Regions from separate parts of the Blautia sp. HCP3S3_H10_2 genome, predicted to be linked through region 1. Evidence: predicted binding sites of a transcription regulator. Region 1 holds the regulator's gene; the other holds the start of a gene.
The links. Region 1 encodes HrcA, which represses chaperone genes, less so after heat shock. Its sites were predicted from a motif close to TGTTAGCACTCNNNNNNNNNGAGTGCTAACA; they were not measured.
Positions count from the first base shown of each region.

Region 2: ACTQWB_RS11825 (Hsp20/alpha crystallin family protein) is a predicted target of HrcA. The motif match lies at 2,578-2,608, and genes of this name have one in related genera.

Region 1 covers NZ_JBQKCL010000014.1:39,050-50,137, forward strand. The annotation lists gene ACTQWB_RS14485 (cysteine desulfurase family protein) at 1-1,073, opposite strand, end outside; gene ACTQWB_RS14490 (16S rRNA (uracil(1498)-N(3))-methyltransferase) at 1,077-1,829, opposite strand; gene prmA (50S ribosomal protein L11 methyltransferase) at 1,832-2,785, opposite strand; gene ACTQWB_RS14500 (phosphatase PAP2 family protein) at 2,849-3,526, opposite strand; gene dnaJ (molecular chaperone DnaJ) at 3,650-4,837, opposite strand; gene dnaK (molecular chaperone DnaK) at 5,028-6,911, opposite strand; gene grpE (nucleotide exchange factor GrpE) at 7,095-7,751, opposite strand; gene hrcA (heat-inducible transcriptional repressor HrcA) at 7,780-8,820, opposite strand; gene ACTQWB_RS14525 (TIGR00730 family Rossman fold protein) at 8,997-9,542, opposite strand; gene ACTQWB_RS14530 (chromate transporter) at 9,554-10,126, opposite strand; gene ACTQWB_RS14535 (chromate transporter) at 10,123-10,698, opposite strand; gene uvrB (excinuclease ABC subunit UvrB) at 10,946-11,088, shown strand, end outside.
Region 2 covers NZ_JBQKCL010000009.1:159,323-170,410, reverse strand. The annotation lists gene lysS (lysine--tRNA ligase) at 1-1,064, opposite strand, end outside; gene greA (transcription elongation factor GreA) at 1,078-1,560, opposite strand; gene ACTQWB_RS11825 (Hsp20/alpha crystallin family protein) at 1,960-2,427, opposite strand; gene ACTQWB_RS11820 (IS30 family transposase) at 2,804-4,126, shown strand; gene ACTQWB_RS11815 (ABC transporter substrate-binding protein) at 4,384-5,283, opposite strand; gene ACTQWB_RS11810 (HAL/PAL/TAL family ammonia-lyase) at 5,334-6,857, opposite strand; gene ACTQWB_RS11805 (3-hydroxyacyl-CoA dehydrogenase family protein) at 6,888-7,112, opposite strand; gene ACTQWB_RS11800 (3-hydroxyacyl-CoA dehydrogenase family protein) at 7,109-7,780, opposite strand; gene ACTQWB_RS11795 (urocanate hydratase) at 7,795-9,801, opposite strand; gene ACTQWB_RS11790 (ATP-binding protein) at 9,849-10,766, opposite strand; gene ACTQWB_RS11785 (AAA family ATPase) at 10,888-11,088, opposite strand, start outside.

The DNA.
Region 1 (11,088 bases):
TCCTCTGAAAAGCTGAATCTTAAAGTACATTCTCTCTGGGCATCTTCCATTCCCATTGCACTTAAGGTTCCGGCAGCTTTTCGCTTATGACTGGAGCAGGCACTTCCTGCGGAAACATAAATGCCCTTCTCCTCAAGAGTATGAAGCAGTACTTCACTTCTCACCCCCATAAAGCTGGCACTTAATATCTGGGGGGTGCCTTCCCGAAGCTCCATTCCATTTATGCGTACATCCGGCAATTCAGAAAATCCCTTTGCCAGACGCTCCTTCAGCTGATACATATGTTCAATTTTTTCATCAAAATCCGTATATACGATCCCGGCTGCAACACCAAGTCCTGCAATTCCAGGTACGTTATCAGTACCAGAGCGCATCCCGGCCTGCTGACCGCCGCCCAAAATCTGAGGCTGGACCTTTGCTTTTTCATTCACGTATAAAAAGCCAACCCCTTTGGGACCATGAATTTTATGACTGCTTACGGAAAGCATGTCAATTCCGGCTTTTTTCGGGTAAATACGGTATTTGCCAAATGCCTGAATCGCATCCACATGATATAGAGCCTTTGGGCTTTTTTCGTGGACAAGCTTTGCGATCTCTTCCACTGGCATTACCGCACCAACTTCGTTATTTACATACATGGTAGACACCAGAATGGTATCCGGGCGCAAAGCCTTTTCCAACTCATCCAGACGGACCACACCTCTGTGATCTACAGGAACTATGGTCACCTCATATCCCATCTGTTCCAGGCGCGAAACCGGCTGTCCTACAGCCGCATGCTCTACAGAAGTTGTGATAATGTGGTTCCCGCTTCTTTTGTTTGCCTCTGCCCCGCCAAATAAAGCCAGATTGTTGGACTCTGTACCACCAGAGGTAAAAATGATCTCTTTTTCATTTACCTTCAGAAGCTTAGCCAGTGTCTGTGCTGCTTCGCGGACGTACTTCTCAGCTTCCACACCTTTTAGATGCATGGCAGAAGGATTTCCGAAATCCTCCGTCATTGTCTTTACTACAATATCTGCAACCTCAGGATAACATCTTGTAGTCGCAGAATTATCAAAATATGCTTCCATTTCTTATTCATCCTCATTTTCCAGCGTATACATAAGGATTGACAGCATCGTCATGCCTGCTGTCTCTGTACGCAGGATTCTTTTTCCCAAGGTAACAGGCCTTGCGCCGACTTCCATGGCATTTCTTACTTCTTCCTCTTCGAAACCACCCTCAGGACCTATAAAAATCCCCACTGACTGGCCTGGCTTTATGGAAGAGATGATTTCTCTTGTTTCCTTCATTCCCTTTGCAAGCTCATAAGGGATCAGAAGCACATCCAGTTCTTTCGCAAGCGCCAGTGCCTCCTTCCAGCCTGTTACATTCTGCACCTGGGGAATCAGCATCCGTTTGGACTGTTTGGCTGCGCTTTCGGATATCTGCTGCCATCTGGCTGTCTTTTTCTGGGCTTTTTTTGCATCCAGCTTCACTACACATCGCCTGGTTTCCACCGGAATAATGGAATATACACCAAGCTCCACAGCCTTCTGAATGATCAGCTCCATCTTATCACCTTTGGGAAGGCCCTGGAACAGATAAATACGGCTTGGAAGCTCATACCGGGGCTCCTGCGCATATAGAATATGCAGAACCGCACAATCCTCCTGAAATTCCTCTATCGTACAGTGATATTCCTTCTCCCCGCCGTCACTGATCCATACATCCTCACCAATACGCATACGGAGCACGTTTTTCATATGGTTAAGATCGGAGCCTGTAACAGTGATCCTGTGTTCTTCTTCCTGAACCTGACATGGTTCTACAAAAAAGCGCTGCATAATCAGTCCTTTCTGGCAGTTACAGATACCCATTCACCCTGATGGGTCACCTCTACCAGCTGAAGGCCTGCTTCTTTTACTGCCTGTACCACTACTTCTTCTTTCACATCCAGAATTCCGGACGTAATGTAATAGGCACCTTTTTTCATCTGATTTACGATAACCGGAGTAAGCGGTACCAGTACATCTGCCAGGATATTAGCCGTTACAATGTCATATTTCTCATATCCGACTGTATCCTGTACCTCTTTATCGTCAATGATATTTCCGATCAGCATATCGAAAGTCTCATCTTTGATTCCATTAGCCTCTTTATTGTCAGCCACTGCAGGAATGGCACATGGATCTAGGTCGGTTCCCACAACGTGGGAAGCACCCAGCTTCAGCGCTACGATTCCAAGAATTCCGCTTCCGGTTCCAACATCCAGCATCTGTGTATCCTTAGTCACAAATTTCTTCAGCTGACGGATCACCAGCTGGGTAGTCTCATGCATTCCGGTTCCAAACGCTGTACCAGGATCAATGTGAAGGATCATCTTATCTTTATCCTCCTCCTTCACCTCTTCCCAGGATGGAACGATCAGGATATCATCCACATAGAACTGGTGGAAATATTCTTTCCAATTGTTGATCCAGTCCTTATCCTCTGTCTGGGATTCTGTGATCGTTCCCTCGCCAATATCCATATACCCACGTACTTCCTCAAGTACAGCACGTACTCTTTCCAGGACAGGCTCTACTTCTGTATCCTCTTCCAGATAAAAATTCAGATAAGCAATTCCGTCATCTGCAGGGCCTTCTGGCATAATGTCCACAAACATCTGCTCCTTATCCGTCTCCGTAAGCGGCTGCTTGTCCTGAATCTCCACGCCTTCAACCCCAACATCTGCAAGTGCAGAAATGATAACGTCTTCTGCTTCTGTTTTTGTTTTAATGGTAAAGCGGTTCCACTTCATAGTCATTCTCCAATCTCTTTATAATTACTGTTCGTTTCTACTATCTGATCAACTGTGGGCCAACTACTTCTTTCCTGAAAAAATCCGGTATACCCATCTATGTCTCTGACCTTTCTGATAAAATCTCCAGAAACCTTCCACCAGTACCAGTGCAGCCACTGCATCTGCTATATAGTGCTGTTTCAGCACCTGGGTGGAAATAATGATCAAAATGGCAAATACCAGCGAAAATTTCTGATACCACCGGGGCACCTTCTCCTGTCCTGCAACTCCACGCCAGCACAGCCAGCTTACATAACAGTGAATAGAAGGAAAAAGATTCGATGGGGCATTTCCGCCATCCAGTGCATACACCAGTGCAAGAACTTTCTCCGAAAGGGTATTTCCTGCAATTTCCGGTCTTATATTCGTAGTCGGCATTAAGATAAAGCATATAAAGCAAATGAAATGTATGGTCAGGTCTGTGGCAACAAACCGGTAAAATTCATCCCTTCCCCGTCTTGCTGCCAGAATATAGCCTGCTGCCCAGAACGGGAAAGCCAGGATATAAAACCATACGAACGCTGGCAGTACCGGAACTGCCCTGTCAAATGCCGTTGTAAGATCATAGTGGTATCTGCCTGCCGTAAGCGCACTGCTCCCCCAATAGATTAGGCAGTTCACTGCCAGAATTGTCACAAGGGGCAGGATTGTCCAGCGGGGAATATATTCATTTAACAGATCTTTTAACTTCGTCTTCAAGGCAGAACTCCCTTCCGAATTCTTGCGGCTACTCTTTAATATACAATAAGTAACAAAAAAAGAAAAGAGGATATCTCCCCTTTTCTTTATTCTTTTATGAAAAACCGTCTTTTTTACTCTTTTTTACTCTTCAAATGTCTCTTTCAATTTGTCCATGAAGCTTTTTTTCTTTTTCTCAGACTTCTCTGCGCCATCGCCATCACCGGATGCCGGACGGTTGCCACAGGCTTCATCGAATTTCCGGAGTGCTTCCTTGGCTTCCTCATTCAGATTAGTCGGCACCTGAACTACAAGTGTTACATAGTGGTCACCACGGACATTCTTATTGCGAAGAGATGGAACACCCTTTCCTTTCAGGCGGATTCTGGTATCTGTCTGTGTCCCCGGTTTCACCTCATAAAGTACTTCACCATCCACAGTATTCAGTTTCACTTCTCCACCAAGTGCAGCCTGTGCATAAGTGATCGGTGCAGTAGAATAGATGTTCATATCCTGTCTCTGGAAAATCGGATGACGGCCTACATTCACCTCTACCAGCAGATCCCCTCTCGGGCCTCCATTGGTACCTGGCTCACCTTTGTCACGGATACGGATGCTCTGTCCATTGTCAATACCAGCAGGAACGGATACTTTGATCTTCTTGCGGTTTGCAATATATCCGGTACCACGGCAGTCCGGGCATTTGTCTTTAATGATCTTACCACTACCATGGCAGTCCGGGCACACCTGGACATTACGCACCATACCAAACATGGACTGCTGGGTATAAACGATCTGGCCCTCACCATTACATTTCGGACAAGTAACTGGTGATGTACCTGCTTTCGCACCGGTACCATGGCAGCTGGTACATTCGTCCTTCAGAGTGATCTCCAATTCTTTTTCACAGCCAAATACAGCATCCTCAAAGGTGATATTTACACGTGCACGTAAGTTTGCACCTTTCATAGGGCCATTATTGGCACGTCTGCGGCTTCCACCGCCTCCGAAAAGATCTCCAAAGATATCTCCGAAAATGTCGCCCATATCGGAACCGGAGAAATCAAAGCCGCCGAAACCGCCAGCTCCACCACCGCCGCCATTTTCAAAAGCGGCATGACCAAACTGGTCATACTGTCTTCTCTTGTCCGGGTCACTTAAGACGCTGTAAGCCTCTGTTGCCTCTTTAAATTTTGCTTCAGCTTCCTTATCTCCCGGATTCACATCGGGATGATACTTCTTGGCAAGCTGACGATATGCCTTTTTTAACGTAGCCTCATCCGCGTTTTTGTCAACGCCTAAGACTTCATAGTAATCTCTTTTATCAGCCATGATTTCTTTCTTTTCCTAACTTTTTGTATTTAGTGTAAACAGATGCCAAAAACAGCCGTCAAAACGTGTTTCACCTGCGGCATCACAATATGTCCTGTACCACCATTGCCCGGTCATGAATCTCACGACCGGGCTGCTGGTTCATGTTCCAGAATTCCGGAACCTTTTATTTAATTTAATTACTGTATCATTAAACCTCTTTGTAGTCAGCATCTACAACATCATCGCCATAGCCTGCTTCGTTACCGCCCTGGGTAGCTCCTCCCATATCTGGTCCTGGACCAGCCTGGCCAGCGCCGCCCTGTGGGTTCTGTGCTTCATACATCTTAGCGAAAAGCTTCTGTGCACTTTCCATCATCTTCTCCTGGGCTGCTTTGATCTCTGCGACCTGTGCCTCTCCAAGATCTTCTGTATTTGTGTATTTAGCAAGGATATCTTTTAATGCATTCAGATCAGCCTCTACAGCAGCCTTATCGTTTGCATCAATCTTATCTCCAGCTTCTTTCAGTGCATTCTCAACCTGGAATACCATGGAATCTGCATTGTTCTTTGTATCAATTGCCTCTTTACGTTTCTTATCCTGTGCTTCGAACTCAGCAGCTTCCTTAACGGCCTTGTCGATTTCAGACTCGGACATGTTAGAACCAGCTGTGATTGTGATGTGCTGCTCTTTACCAGTTCCAAGATCTTTAGCAGATACATTTACGATACCATTGGCATCGATATCAAATGTAACCTCGATCTGCGGAACACCACGACGTGCTGGCGGGATTCCATCCAGACGGAACTGTCCAAGGGATTTGTTATCTTTCGCGAACTGACGCTCACCCTGTAATACGTTAATATCAACAGCAGTCTGGTTATCAGCAGCTGTAGAGAAGATCTGGCTCTTCTTGGTCGGGATTGTTGTATTTCTCTCGATCAGACGTGTAGCGATACCACCCATTGTCTCGATGGACAGGGAAAGTGGTGTAACATCCAGAAGAAGGATATCACCTGCACCAGCCTCACCAGAAAGTTTACCACCCTGGATAGAAGCACCAAGTGCAACACACTCATCTGGGTTCAGAGCCTTGCTTGGCTCTTTGCCTGTCAGCTGTCTTACTTTATCCTGTACAGCCGGAATACGTGTAGATCCACCAACAAGAAGTACCTGTCCAAGATCAGAAGCTGTAAGACCTGCATCAGAAAGTGCACGGCGAACCGGCTCTGCTGTCTTCTCAACAAGGTCATGTGTAAGTTCATCAAATTTTGCTCTTGTAAGGTTCATATCAAAGTGCTTCGGTCCCTCAGCAGTTGCTGTGATGAATGGCAGGTTGATATTGGTTGTTGTTGCAGAGGAAAGCTCTTTCTTTGCTTTCTCAGCTGCTTCTTTCAATCTCTGAAGAGCCATCTTATCATTGCTTAAGTCAACGCCCTCTGTTCTCTTGAACTCGGAAAGCATGTAGTCTGTAATTCTCTGGTCAAAGTCATCACCACCAAGGCGGTTGTTACCAGCTGTTGCCAGAACCTCGATAACTCCATCACCGATCTCGATGATAGAAACATCAAATGTACCACCACCAAGGTCATAAACCATGATCTTCTGCTCTTTTTCATTGTCAAGGCCATATGCAAGAGCTGCTGCTGTAGGCTCGTTGATGATACGTTTTACATCAAGGCCTGCAATCTTACCAGCATCTTTGGTTGCCTGACGCTGTGCATCATTGAAATATGCAGGAACAGTGATAACTGCCTCTGTAACAGATTCTCCAAGGTATCCCTCAGCATCTTTTTTCAGTTTCTGAAGGATCATAGCTGAAATTTCCTGTGGGGAATATTTCTTATCGTCGATTGTTACACGGTAATCTGTACCCATCTCTCTCTTGATAGAGGAGATTGTTTTCTCTGCGTTTGTTACTGCCTGACGTTTTGCAGGCTCACCTACCAGACGCTCACCAGTTTTTGTAAATGCTACAACTGATGGTGTTGTTCTGGATCCTTCTGTATTTGCGATAACGGTCGGCTGTCCACCTTCCATAACAGCTACACAGCTGTTTGTTGTACCTAAGTCAATACCAATGATTTTTCCCATGATAATTTTCCTCCTGTTTCATATTGGATTATCTATTCTGAATGTTGTAAAATGTCTTTTTAAGGAAGTTCAATTCACTAAATTCGGTCTGCGCCTACGGCTTGCTCTCATTAAGTGAGATTGAACGAGCTCGCACTAAGTTCAGGCTTCGCATCCTGCTCGCCTTCACTAAGTTGCTTTCGCTCAATTCGCAACCTTTACCATGCTGTGTCTTACGACGAAATCTTTGTAAGTGTATCCTTTCTGGAATTCCTCCACAACGATGTTCTCACCAACGGATTCGTCTTCTACATGCATGACTGCATTATGCAGATTCGGGTCAAATTCCTTACCTACAGTTTCGATTGGCTTTACGCCCATCTCATCAAACGCTGTCATCATCTGTTTGTAGATCATCTTCATGCCTTCAGCAAAAGGATCATCTTCCGGTGCCTGTGCAAGACCTCTTTCGAAGTTATCCACAATGGGAAGCATCTTCTCGACGATGTCTTTCGCACCAATGATGTACATGCTGGATTTTTCTTTCTCCGTTCTTTTGCGGTAATTATCAAATTCAGCCATGCTGCGCTTCAGTCTGTCTGTAAGTTCCTCGATCTGCTGTTCAAATTTATCTTTTTCTTTTTTCTTCTTACCGAAGAAAGAAGTTTTCGTCTTATTTTCCGGTTCTTTTGACTCTTCGGTCTCCTGGTCTGGCTGCTTCGTTTCTTCTGTATCGGCTGCCTCTTCGGTTTCCTTCGAAGCTTCTTCTGATGTCTGGGCTGTGTCTGCTGCCTCTTCTTCACTTCCGTCGGTTACCGGAATATCAACTGCTTCTTCCTGTACTTCGGCTTCTTTATTCATTTCTTCTGACACGCTTTCAACCGCCTTTCTAGGTTTTCTTATTTACCATTTCATCAAGCTGGACTTTTAATTTCTTCAAGCTGTCTACCACATTCTCGTAATCCATCCGCTTCGGACCAATGATTCCAATGGTTCCGCGCATTCCATCACCCAGCTCGTAAGTAGCTGTCACCACACTGCAGTCCTTCATGGTACGTACCGGAACTTCATCTCCGATATAAACCTGAACTCCTGTACTCTTAGGATCTCCCATTTCCTCACGAACCATATCCGCAAGCTCCTGCTTATCCTCAAAAGTAGAAATCAGCTCGCTTGCCTTGGATGTATCTGCAAGCTCAGGATACTTAAATATGTTAGTCGCTCCCGATGTATATACCTTCATATCTTCTTCATCCACATGAATGGTAGCTGCAACTGCGTCCAGCACATTTGCAACCACACCGCTGTGGCTTCCAGCCTGTTCTTTCAGTCTGGCGATCATGCCAAGATTGATGTCCTGGATAGGAACACCGTTCAGGTTCGTATTAAGAAGAAGATTCAGCTTCAGGATCGTCTGGTCATCCATCTCCTCATCAATATTAATGATCTGGTTCCGGATCACATTGCCTTCACATACAACTACGGCAATCAGCTGTCTTTCATTGACACGTGAAAGCTGAATGAACTTCAAGGTACTTCCTTTATACTGGGGAACTGCAACCATGGTCGCATAATTGGTATTATTGGCAAGTACTTTAGCAACCTGCTTCAATACCTTATCCATCTTATCTGACTTTTCAATCATCATATCGCGGATCTCTGCGATCTCGGCTTCCTTCTCCCTGGTAAGCTCATCCACATAAAGGCGATAGCCTTTATCTGATGGAATTCTTCCGGCTGAGGTGTGGGGCTGTACAATATAGCCCATATCCGTCAGGTCGGACATCTCATTTCGGATTGTAGCAGAGCTGACATTTAAATCCGGATACTTGGAAATGGTTCTGGAACCTACCGGCTCACCAGTTTCCATATAAGTCTTGATGATTGCTTTCAGTATTTTCCGTTTGCGCTCATCTAATACTTCATCCATGAAATATCTGCTCCTTTCTGAAAAGCAGACGGTCATGCCTGATATCTTATCTCCCGTCTGGCTTCCCTGAATTCCTTTGTTAGCACTCATTATTTAGGAGTGCTAACATCTATGCTCTTAAGATACACCTCAGTATCCCATTTGTCAATATTTTTTACAAATTTTTTTCATCTTTTTTAGTGGTTTTTGTAGTGCTCTATGTAGTCCAGTATCTCATCCGGCTTATTCAGAAATGCAATCAGACTCATAACAGACGGCTCCATAAACTTTTCCTCCACCGTATGCTCAAGCAACGCTTTCATTTTATCATAATAGCCATTGATATTATAAAGAACGATTGGTCTGTCTATCCGGTTCAGGCTTTTTAATGTCAGGATCTCAAAAAATTCCTCGTAAGTTCCGATTCCGCCTGGTGCTACTACTGTGGCATCGGACTTTTCTTCCAGAAGCTTTTTCCTCTCTCTCATGGTTTCTGTAAAGATAAATTCTGTGCAGTTCTCAAAAAGTACCCCCGGCTGGTCAAAAAAGCGCGGCGCAATTCCTATTATATATCCATTTTCTTCTGCAACACCTCTTGCAGCAGCTCCCATCATTCCCGTAGCTCCACCGCCAAACACAAGGCCATGTCCTCTTTTTCCCATTGCCCTGCCCAGTTCTTCTGTTTTTTCATAATAAACTGCTTCCAATTTTGCGCTTGATGCACCATAAACACAAATATTCATTTTTTCTCCTTTCATATACCGCCTGTAATAACTACATAGGCCACATTTGCCACACCACAAAGTACCATAACCAATATAGGATTCATCTTCATTTTTCTAAGAAGTACAAGTGCCCCTGCAAAAAAGAGGATCATTCTCACACATACATTCTGGTATACCAGGCTTATTGTTCCATCTATAAAAAATGAAGATATGAGAATTGCCACCCCTGCTTTGGCGATCATCGCTACTATTGCCGGACGGAGCGACGCCAGCGTTCCCTGAAGCAGCGACAGATTGCGGTATTTCGTGTAAATATATGCAAGAAATGTCACAATGATACAAGATGGAAGGATGCAGCCCAAAGTGGCTGTTACTGCTCCAAGTGGACCTGCGATCTGGCTTCCCACAAATGTTGCGGAATTTACTGCGATCGGTCCCGGAGTCATCTCTGCGATCGTTACAAGGTCTGTAAATGCTTCCATGGAAAGCCAGGAATGAAGACTTACTACCTGTTCCTGTATCAGTGGCATTGCTGCGTATCCGCCACCAAAGCTGAATGCCCCGATTTTAAGAAAGCTGAAAAAAAGCTGTAAATAAATCATTTTTCCCGGTCTCCTCTTATTAATGTACGCACCATTCCAAATAGCGCAACTGCAAGTATAATGTATATAATATTTACGTTCAGGAAATAGCTGGCACAAAAGCTGGCGGCCATAATCACCACATTCACCCAGTCCTTTGCTTTCACGATCTTTTTTCCCATATCATAAACCACTGAAATAATGACTGCTCCAACACCTGCAGTCATGCCTTTTAAAAGAACTGCAATATAAAAATTGGAACGAAAGGCATTATAAAACATGGAAATCAACGACAAAATCACCATCGGCGGAAGAATCGCACCAAGAACAGATAGTACCATTCCCGGAATCCCTCCCAGCTTATAGCCCACTACGATTGCTCCATTTACCGCCACCGCACCAGGCGAGGACTGGGCAATTGCCACCAGATCCAGCATCTCCTCCTCATCGATCCAGTGATATTGATCTACAAACTTTTCCTTTAATAAAGTAACGATCACATATCCGCCTCCAAAAGTGAAGGTACTTAAATACAACGAAGCGAAAAACAATTTTCGCAATACATATCCCTTATTTTCTGGCTTTTTTTCCATCTCTGATCTCCGGATTCTGTAAATACTTTACTCTTTTTCCTCTTCAAAGATACTGCACAATTACCATTTCTGTCAATTCCCGTTTCTTTCTGCCAGACTTTGTCTTCTATTCCATCCAGTTTCTGTTCACAGTAACCTCCCTCGCGCTACAGTTATTCAGAACAGACATTCGATTTTACTGTACTTTTTCTTTTTTCAATGCTATACTAAAAAATACAAGTATGTTTGATAAAGAGAAAGGAATCTTATGGATCATTTTGAATTACACTCTGAATACAAACCAACCGGTGACCAGCCTCAGGCAATCTCCAAACTGGTAAAAGGATTTAAAGAAGGCAACCAGTTCGAGACATTGCTTGGTGTCACGGGCTCCGGTAAGACATTTACCAT
Region 2 (11,088 bases), on a different contig from region 1:
ATGGTCAGACGCTCGAAAGGCTTTCCAAGGTCGATCTCGATGCCATTGTAGGAAATCTTGGTAGAACCGCAGACTTTTTCTGCCAGATAACGGAACATGGACTCTGTAAGTTCCATCATTCCCTCATAATCTGTATATGCCTGGTAAAGCTCCATCAGTGTAAATTCCGGATTGTGACGGGTGTCAACACCTTCATTACGGAATACACGGCCAATCTCATAAACTCTCTCAAGTCCACCAACGATCAGTCGTTTCAGATAAAGCTCCAGTGAAATACGAAGCTTAACATCTTCGTTCAGTGCATTGTAATGTGTCTCAAATGGTCTCGCAGCAGCTCCACCAGCGTTAGAAACAAGCATTGGAGTCTCTACTTCCATGAAGTCATGGTCTGCAAGGAAGTTACGGATCTCTTTAAGGATTTTGGAACGTTTGATAAATACGTTCTTGCTATCCTGATTCATGATCAGATCCACATATCTCTGACGATAACGCATATCTGTGTCTGTCAGTCCGTGGAATTTCTCAGGAAGGATCTGTAAACTTTTGGAAAGAAGAGTCATGCTCTCTGCGTGAATGGAAATTTCACCGGTTCTTGTTCTGAACGCAAAACCTTCCAGACCAAAGATATCTCCGATATCGGATTTCTTAAAGTCTGCATAGGAATCTGCTCCAATAACGTCTCTTGCTACGTATACCTGGATATTTCCCTGTAAATCCTGGATGTTGCAGAAAGAAGCTTTTCCCATGACTCTCTTGAACATCATACGTCCAGCGATTGTCACGTGGATCGGGCTGGCGTCCATGATACTTCTTCTCTCTTCGTAGTCCTTCTTCAGGACTTCTTTCGCCTGCTCTTCATCAAGACCTGTTACATCTGGCTCAGTGCGGTCCTTAAGGAGCTCAGCCTCATGTGCCTCATAAAGGTTCTTTACTTCCAGTGAATGATGGGTCTGGTTAAATTTGGTTATCTGAAATGGATCCTTGCCATTCGCCTGAAGCTCTGCCAGTTTATCACGGCGGATTTTCAGAAGCTGATTCAGATCCTGATTCTTCTGCTCTGCCACTTTTGTGCCTCCCTTAAATATTACGCTGGATTTCCAGCACTTTGTACTTCATGATACCGGATGGCAGCTCAACTTCTACGATATCACCTGTGTGTGCGCCCATAAGAGCCTTTCCTACAGGAGATTCATTGGAGATCTTGCCTTCCAGGCTGTTGGCCTCTGTAGAACCAACCAGTTTCAGTTCTATATCTTCTTCGAATTCGAAGTCATGTACTTTCACCTTGCAGCCTACGCTGATCTTGTCAAGGTCAACTTCGTCCTCAACTACAACTTCTGCGTTCTTCAGGATTTTCTCAATCTCTTCAATACGTGCTTCGATATCTCTCTGCTCATCTTTAGCTGCATCGTACTCTGCATTCTCGGACAGGTCTCCCTGCTCTCTTGCCTCTTTGATCTTACCTGCTACTTCTTTTCTTTTTACTACCTTTAAATCATGCAGCTCTTCTTCCAGTTTTTTAAGTCCTGCATAGGTTAGTAAGTTCTTCTTTTCTTCCATTTTAGCCTTACTCCCTTTCATTCCGGCGGCTTATATGCCCCGTGTCATACACTTCTTATATGCTGTTTCTCCCGGAAAATTCCATTTTCCCGCTGATGCGGACGCTTAATCCCTTCTAAAAGGGTACAAATTCACTAGGATATTCACAGTTTCACCATTATAGCGAAATCAGGAACCATTGTCAAGACAACAATCTTGCCTTTTTATAAAACCTTTTTATAAACTTTCTATAAACTTTCCCGTAAACCGGGATTCCTACAGAATTTTTAATTTGCTATTACAAAAAAGGCACCCCGGAACCACTTTTATAAATAATTCCGGAATGCCTTTTTAATTATTTACTTCTTATTATATACTGCGTTATACAGCTATCGAAACATTTCCCAAGAGGGGTAACCCTTATCCCTCAATGGCGATATGCTTCTTCTCCTCAACTGCTGGTTTCGCTTCTTTCTTCGGAACGAACAGTTTCAGAATACCATGTTTGAATTCAGCCTTTACATCCTCCTGCTGGACATCCTCGCCTACATAAAAGCTTCTGCTGCAGGCACCTGCATAACGCTCCCTGCGGATGTAACGTCCGGATTCTTTCTCCTTCTCGTCCTTATCCAGGCCCTTCTCAGCACTGATGGTCAGATAACCATTCTCAAGGGAAGCCTTGATCTCATCTTTGGTAAATCCCGGAAGATCCACAACCAGCTCGTATCCGTTATCCATTTCCTTAATATCGGTCTTCATAACGTGGCTGGCTCTCTTACCATAGAGTTTCTTCTCGGTATCTTTCAGTGCTTTATCATCATAATAGAATGGAAATTCATTAAAGAAATCATCAAATAAGTTTTCTCCAAAAATACTAGGCATTAACATAAGTCATCTCTCCTTTTCATATTTAAAATATATGTTGTCTGCCTTTTCAGGTTTTTATTATATTAACGGAACTCTGGATTGGTGAGAACCTATAACCTTTCGTTCTCTTTTTATCCCCTTCCTTTGTTCTATTTGTAATATAGCACTTATTATTAGCACTGTCAAGAGGTGAGTGCTATTTTCACAATTTCTTTACATTTCCCGTAAAATGAAAAAGTAACTTCCACCCTTAGTCTATTTTGTTCTGTACTTAAAAACAAGGGTGGAAGTTAATGCTGCAATCGTTTATTCTATAAGAAATACCAGAGCCACCTCTGGTCATATCCTCCGACTGCCCGGGAACCAGTTCATTTTTATTACACAGGAGGATTTTTTTATGTCTACCAAAGCTATCGGAAACAAAAAACATCTTACTCTCGCTGATCGTGCTGCCATTGAACATGGTATCAGCAATGGAGAGAATTTTACCCAGATTGCTCTCCGGATCAATAAGGATTCTTCTACAATATCCAAGGAGATCCGCCGGCATCTTATATGTGTTCCTCATTTTCAGAACGAGGCACAGCGCAAACGTTCAGAGTGTCAGCATTACCAGAATTGTGAAAAACAGCATATCTGCGGCAACCAGTCCTGCCATTCCTTATGCTGGAAATGCCGGCCTAAACGCTGTTCTATGTATTGTTCTGACTTTACTTCCAGAATCTGTACCAGGCTGCAAAAGCCTCCTTATGTCTGCAATAACTGCACTCAGATACGCAGCTGTTCCCATGATTTTTATTTTTACAGAGCCAATTATGCAAACGATGTTTACACAGAAACCCGGTCCGTTTCCCGTTCCGGTATAAATCAGACCCCTGAATCCCTCGAACAGCTGGACCGCCTGGTTTCCCCTCTTCTCCTGCAGGGTCAGCCTTTATCCCATATTTATGCTTCCAATCAGGAATCTGTTGACTGCTCTATAAGAACTCTATACAACTATATAGACCAGGGATATTTCACTGCGATCAATCTTGACCTTCCACGTAAAGTCCGCTACAAAAAGCGCAGGAAAGTCCATAGGAAGTCAGATAATACAGGATATAGAAAAAACCGCTCCTATCAGGATTTTGAGAACTATCTAAAAGAACATCCTGATACAAGCGTTGTAGAATTAGATGTAGTTGAAGGTGCCGGGGGCAAATCAGAAAAAGTATTGCTGACCATGCTTTTTCGCAACTGTAGCCTTATGCTTATCTTCCTGATGGATGCAGACAGACATAATAATGTACAGGCAGTATTTCAATGGATATATGACCATCTGGGTACTGATCTCTACAGTAGACTTTTCCCTGTTATACTTACAGACAATGGTTCCTCTTTTAAAGATCCAGAGATTTTTGAATGTCCGGGAAATGGACCACTCTTATCTCATGTCTTTTATTGTGATCCAATGGCATCCTGGCAGAAAGGCCGGCTGGAAAAGAACCATGAATTTATACGCTACATTCTTCCAAAAGGAATGACATTTGCAGGTTTAGACCAAGAGCAGGTAACTCTGATTGCAAATCATATCAACAGCGTAGCAAGAGCCAGTTTGAACGGCTGCACTCCGTTCAAACTGGCTCAGTTACTAATAGACAGAAAACTGCTGGATCTCTGTGGCCTGGAAAGTATCCCCGCTAACCAGGTGATTCTTAAACCATCACTATTGAAAAAGTAAACGCAGGATCCATCCCCGAGTATCGGTTTTCTCCTCAGACCGGTGGAAGTTACTTTTGCAAAAAGTTTCCCAGCGGTCCCAAAATGATGCCAATTTTCCAGAAAAAACACTGTTTTCCACCTTTATTATATGCTAAAGCAATAAATTTATCCAGAGCTATCTGGAAGTTAGTCCTGCATCAAAACCTTATTTTTCCAGTTCTAATGCAAGGTTGAAATTACTTTTTCATTCAACCTCTTCACATTTCCCACACATATTTACAGCTTATCCTTAATGCTCTCATAATACTCTTCGGCCACGTCTTCAAAGTCTTCCCCGTCTACGTCACATTTTGCATTCATAGCGATCACATCTTCTTTGGTAAGAAGTGCTGTAACCTTATTGGCGATTTCTTCTGCTTCCGGCCACTGTTCCAGTGCATCATCACGGACCAGAGGGCAGATATAATATGGAGGCCATACACCCTGGTCATCTTTTAGTTCCACAAACTCACCGGTGGACAACATTCCGTTGGTCGTATACTGATTAAATACATCGATCTGTCCGCTTCTGCACGCCTCAAAGTTCAATGCATAATCAATAACCAGCTCATCTTTAAACTTCACATCACCGTAAACATCTTTTATATCCTGATACAGGTCTTCATAAAATTCTCCAAATGCTCCCAGGACCAGAGAATCTGCCTGTTCCCATAACTGGGTATAATCTGTGATTCCTAATTCTTCTGCTTTTGTTTTCAGCATGAATAATCCTTCGGAATCATTTATATCTGTTGAGTCAAGCCATGTGATCTTCCACTTATCTTCATAAGCTTTTTTTACTGTGTCGTAGCATTCCTGTGGATCCTGGATCGTGTCCATTCCAAGACGCGTTATCAGACCCGTACCTGTATAACCCACATAGAAATCCACCTCATCATTTACGATGGCATCATGGATCAGAGAGGAACCGATATTCATTTTTCTTTCCACTTTAATTCCTGCGTCCTCAAAGGCCAATGCGTAAACCTCTCCAAGGACCTGGGATTCTGTAAAATCCTTTGAGGAAACAACAAGTGGGTCTTTGTCTTCTGAGCCAGAAGAACTTCCACAGCCAGTCACTGTTGTCATTGCCATAACTCCTGCTAAAATCGCAGCACACCATCTTCTTTTTTTCATAATAATCGCTCCTCTCATGTTCTTTCCCAAGTTTCAACTGTTCTTCTTACTCATTGTAAAATATTTCCCATTTCATCCGATGTCATAAATGCGTAAATCTTTTTGATTTCTTCGTGCATATTTCTGTTTTCATCCAGGAATGGAATACAGCTTCGGATTGCTTTATAAGCTTTTCCAGTGTATTTTCCAAGCTTCAGCTCTCCGAATTTCATCTGCCGCAAATCCACTGCCTGTGCAGCATAAAGAGCTTCCATTCCAGCCAGATAATATATATTATCCACCATTTTTAATGCTTTTTCTGCTGCCAGTGGCAGATTTGCCCCATGATCCTCGATCATTCCCTCCATTGGATAAAAATCCACAGAAGAAGGATTGGTCAGAAAACGATTTTCCACATCCAGCGCTGTATAGGTATTCTGGATCGTTGCATATCCCAGACTGGAACCGTCCCAGGCCGCCAGATATCTGGTCAGCCCGGTAAAATGCGGATCTGTCATCTTAATCATCCGGTAACTGATTGCTTTTGACATATGGCTTAATGTGATTGCCAGCATCTCCACCGCCGCTGCAAGCGTAGCCGTTTCGAAATTGGCTGTAACAAAGGTGTTCTCTTTTTCCAGTACAATTGCAGGATTATCAGAGGGAGAATTTATCTGTATCGCCAGAAATTTTTCAACCACATGTAACGCATCCAGCACTGTTCCCTGAATGGCAAACCCTCCCCGGAATGTAAGAGAGTCCTGAAGTGCCCGGTTCTCATCCGGCTCATACAGATAACTGCCCTCCAGAAATTCCCTGCATCTGGCTGCGCTTTCCATCTGTCCTGGTAATCCTCTGATCTCATTTACCTCTTTGCACATAGCCTCCACATTTCCATTCAGGCCTTCATAATCCAGACAGTAGATCAGATTCACCAGATCCACCAGCTGCCTTGTTTTTACTGCCAGAAGTGCTGTCAGACCTTCTCCCTGTGCATTTGAAAGGATAATGGTATGGGCATCTTTTAATTTCAGCCTGTATTCCGGAAGCCCTTCCTCTTTAATTGCTTCTTCAGCTGGAACCACTTCCCCATGATAACGGACATCCCCTTCTCCGGAAAAAGCCAGTCCCATATGAGACAGGGTGGTAATATCCGCATCTCCCACAGATCCCCTTTGGGGAATCAGAGGATGAATGCCATGATTGAGAAAATCCCTGTACCGCTTTGCCAGTTCATCAGTGGCACAGGCAGTGCCAATAAGCATATTATTCAGGCGGATCACCATCATCGCCCTTACTTCTTCATCCGTGTGATAAGGTGGAACACCCAGGGCATGTGTCCGGATCAGTTCATAATTATAAGCATCGATTTCATCCTGCGCCACGCAGATATCTTTGTTCCAGCCTACTCCTCTGTTAAATCCATAGATGGCCTTTCCGGAGTCTGCCAGGCTCTGCATAAGCTCCCGGCCTTTTTTCAACCGTCCGAAGGCTTCTTCTGCTATTTCCACTTTTCTGCCTTTGAGGGCCACCTCCGCAACCTCCTCCACGGTAAGCCCTTTTCCATTCAAAATCAGTACATCCACAGCATTCATCCTTTCTCTGCTACAATCGGCCTTCCTTTTTTATTTCAAAATGTTTCCTGCTTCCGTATCATACCCGTCGTAGAAACCACTTCCGGTTTTCATCCCAAGATGCCCTGCATCTATCAGATCTTTTAACTTCTGAGGTGGTTTATCTCTTTCATCCTTGCTGGCTGCATAGTAAGAATTTTCAATATTGTAAACAGTCTGAAGCCCGATCAGATCCATTAACCGGAAGGGTCCTATATCCGTTCCCCACTCGATCATCCAGCCCGGTCAAATTCAGCAGGATCACAATACCCATTTGCCCAGAGATACAGGCATTCCCGTTTAACAGCTCTCCATACCCGGTTTATGGAATATCCCTTTATTTCCTTTTCTGTTATAACAGGCTGGAATCCCAGCTTATGGTAATGTGCCAGTGCTTTTTCCTTTGTTTCTTCCGAGGTCCAGGGATTCCACATCATTTCCAGATAACTATTTCTTACCGGACCGTCATGATCCACTGAAAATGTTTTTGTTTTTCTTTCATCTGATATTCCGGCTGCAATATCACTCATCAGCAGGGAAGATGTATTTGAATTCAGCAGGGTATCCTCCGGACAATATTCATCCAATTTTTTAAATATTTCCTGCTTCAGTTCCAGCTTTTCCGGTACATTCTCCACCACCAGATCTGCATCCTGGCAGCATTTCCTCAAATCGGTAGTATACCGGATCCTTCCTGCCAGTTCTTTAGCTTCATCCGGTGTAAGTCTGCCAGTTTTCACATAATACTGGCCCCACTTCTCTATTTTATTTTTGCAGGTATGTATGGAAGCTTCTGTGCGGCTGTATCCTGTCACGCTTTTTCCATAAAGTGCGTTTCGGAATGCGATCATCGAGCCCTGGGTTCCGACTCCCACAATTGCAACATTTTTTATTTTGTCTTCCACCCTGGTCACCTCTTTCAGTCTTTATATGTGTCTTCTACTGCCTTACCGATCAGGCTTTCATCTGCAAGGTACGGAACTGTGATCTGGCTTTCCCCTTCATATTTTTCGTTATATTCTTTTACTACAGACATTGCATTTTCATTTCGTGCCCAGCTTCTTCTTGCAACGCCGCCCATAACATCCCAGAGGATGGCATCTTTGATAACCTCGTCAACACGCTTGCTTCCATCCAGAACAAGACCAAATCCACCATTGATGGCTTTTCCGATTCCAACACCGCCGCCATTGTGAAGTGCCACCAGGCTCATACCTCTGGCTGCATTTCCTACATAACACTGGACAGCCATATCCGCCATTACATTAGATCCGTCTTTAATATTTGAAGTTTCACGGAATGGAGAATCTGTTCCACTGACATCGTGATGATCACGTCCGATCATGACCGGTCCGATCACTCCTTTTCGTACCAGCTCGTTAAATTTCAGGGCAATGTTTACTCTTCCAATTGCATCCTGATACAGAATTCTTGCCTGGGTTCCAACTACCAGTTTATTTTTCTTTGCATCCCGGATCCAGTTATAGTTATCCAGATCCTGATATCTGCGTTCCTTGTCGATACAGCTCATAGCCGCATGGTCTGTAGTCTCCAGGTCTTCTGCTTTTCCGGAAAGGCATACCCATCTGAATGGTCCATATCCATAATCAAACAGCTGCGGTCCCATAATATCTTCCACATAAGATGGGAAAATAAAGCCATCTTTTACATCGCCTGTTTTTGATACTTCTGTTAATCCCGCGTCATAGACAGCTTTCAGGAATGAATTTCCGTAGTCGAAGAAATAGGTTCCATCTTCATGGCATTTTACAATACACTCAAAATGCTTTCTCAAAGACTTGTCTACCAGCTTGCAGAAGTTTTCCCGGTCATCTGCCAGCATCCGTGTTCTCTCTTCAAAGGTAATTCCCTGTGGACAATAACCGCCTTCATATGGCACATGGCAGGAAGTCTGGTCGGAAAGAAGATCAATGTGGATCTTATGTTCAATGGCATATTCCAGAAGGTCCACAACATTTCCATGATAAGCGATGGAGTAGGCTTCTTTTTTGTCCAGCCATTTCTTCGCAGATGCAAATACTTCCGGCAGGCTGTCTGAATATTCTCTTACCCATCCCTGATCCAGTCTTGTTTTGATTCTGGAGAGATCTACCTCTGCGATAATACCTACTGCACCGGCAATTTCTGCTGCTTTTGGCTGTGCTCCACTCATACCGCCAAGTCCTGAACTTACGAAAAGCTTGCCTGCCAGGTTTCCGTCCATTGGAACACCAAGCTCCAGACGTCCGGCATTCAGAAGGGTGTTGTATGTTCCATGTACAATTCCCTGTGGTCCGATATACATCCAGCCACCAGCTGTCATCTGTCCATAATTGGCAACGCCCATTTCTTCTGCGATCTCCCAGTCCTTCTGATTGTCAAACTCACCGATCATGATCGCATTTGTGGTGGTTACACGGGGAGCTTCCGGACGTGATTTAAATAAGCCTAACGGATGTCCGGATTCCATAACCAATGTGGTATCCTCTGTCAGATTTTCCAGATATTTCTTTATCAGTCTGTACTGCATCCAGTTCTGGCACACAGAACCAGTTTCTCCATAAGTTACCAGCTCGTAAGGATATAATGCCACTTCGAAATCAAGGTTATTGTCGATCATAACCTGAAAGGCTTTTCCTTCCACACATTTTCCTTTGTATTCATCAATAGGCTTTCCATAAATACGTCCTGCCGGGCGGAAACGGTATCCGTAAATTCTTCCATATGTATATAATTCATCCAGGAATTCCGGAATCAGCTTTTCATGGTATTTCGGGTCAATATAGCGGAGTGCATTTTTTAAAGCGGTTTTTGTCTGCTCCTTGGTCAGATGGAAACCTCTGGATGGTGCACGTCTGATTCCAGGGACAAATTCTGGCATTTCGGGGAGCTCATCGTCTAATCTGATCGTCATTACTTTTTCCATAACAAATTCTTCCTTTCTGCTATTCTTTTATATTGAAAAATATTTTTTTATCTCTCTACAATCTCTATCGCCTGTTTGGGACAGGCGGTGCTGCATATTCCACAGCCAATACATTTCTCTGGGTAAAAGGAAACCACTTTATCTTTTTTTACGAATGCTTCCATTGGACATCTTCTGGCACATTTTCCACAATGAATACAGGTATCTTCTTTCCAGCTGGCAATGGTATGTGTGATCGGAAATGTCCCGATCAGATTCAGCTTTTTCGAAGTCCGGTACTCGAAGCAGCAATCTCCGCAGCAGTTACACATTCCTGAAGTTCCTTCCAATGTATGAACCAGACCTTCCTTATCAAGAGCTTTCACCAGTTCTTTTGCTTCATCCCTGCTTATCTCTCTGGCATGTCCCCTGTCCGCCGGGGAATTTATTCCACTATAGAAAGAAATGCAGGTCTCCCTGGAATGTGTGCAATTTTCAAAAATACTTCTGCAGTCGCACAGGCAGAGGTAAAGAGGATCGTCCTGTGCATCCAATGCTTCCAGCGCCTCATGTAACGGCACTACCCTGTCATTTCTTTCACCTTTTTCCCACCGTGGGCGGTTCAGACGGATAAATTCATCCAGATACCAGTTTCCTATTTTCACTCTGTCATCTTCCGGTATCTGATGCCATTTTTCATTTTCAAACTGGCAAAACACACCAAGTCTGGAATAGAAATCTGACGCCCGGTAAGTCAGTGGATTTTCTTCGTCTTTATTAAGTACCGCCCGACTATATGCTGTTTTTATGATTTTTTCTGCCTGTTCTACTTCCAGGTGCATAATTTCTGCAAGCTGGAGAGGAAAGAAATTATTTGTTCCCATATGTGTAAGCATTTCCATTTCCTCACAGGTAAACCATTTATCCAGGTATTTCTGTGCACATACAGGAATCTGGAAAACTTCACATAAGTACTTTTCATCCATCGGCCTTATCACCCGCTTTCCTGTTATTGTGAAATCAAAAAAGTCGTAACTAAAACCTTCCGGTTTCAGTCACGACTTTGTGCCTCTTTGTTTCTATGCCCATTAATATAACAGCAGATAGTCAAAAAAGCGTCAAAATATTCTGTTCTTTCAAGGCCTCCTGGATATGTGCTTCCATACCAGCCTTTAAGCGCTGGCTGTCTCTCAGGTAGAAATCTGCTGATTCCTTTAGCAGCTCCCGGTATTCCTCCGGATGCGTTGCAAGAAGCTTCGCCTGCATCCTTCTCAATAAGTATTTCTCCTTTGGGGAACCGAGCTTCCT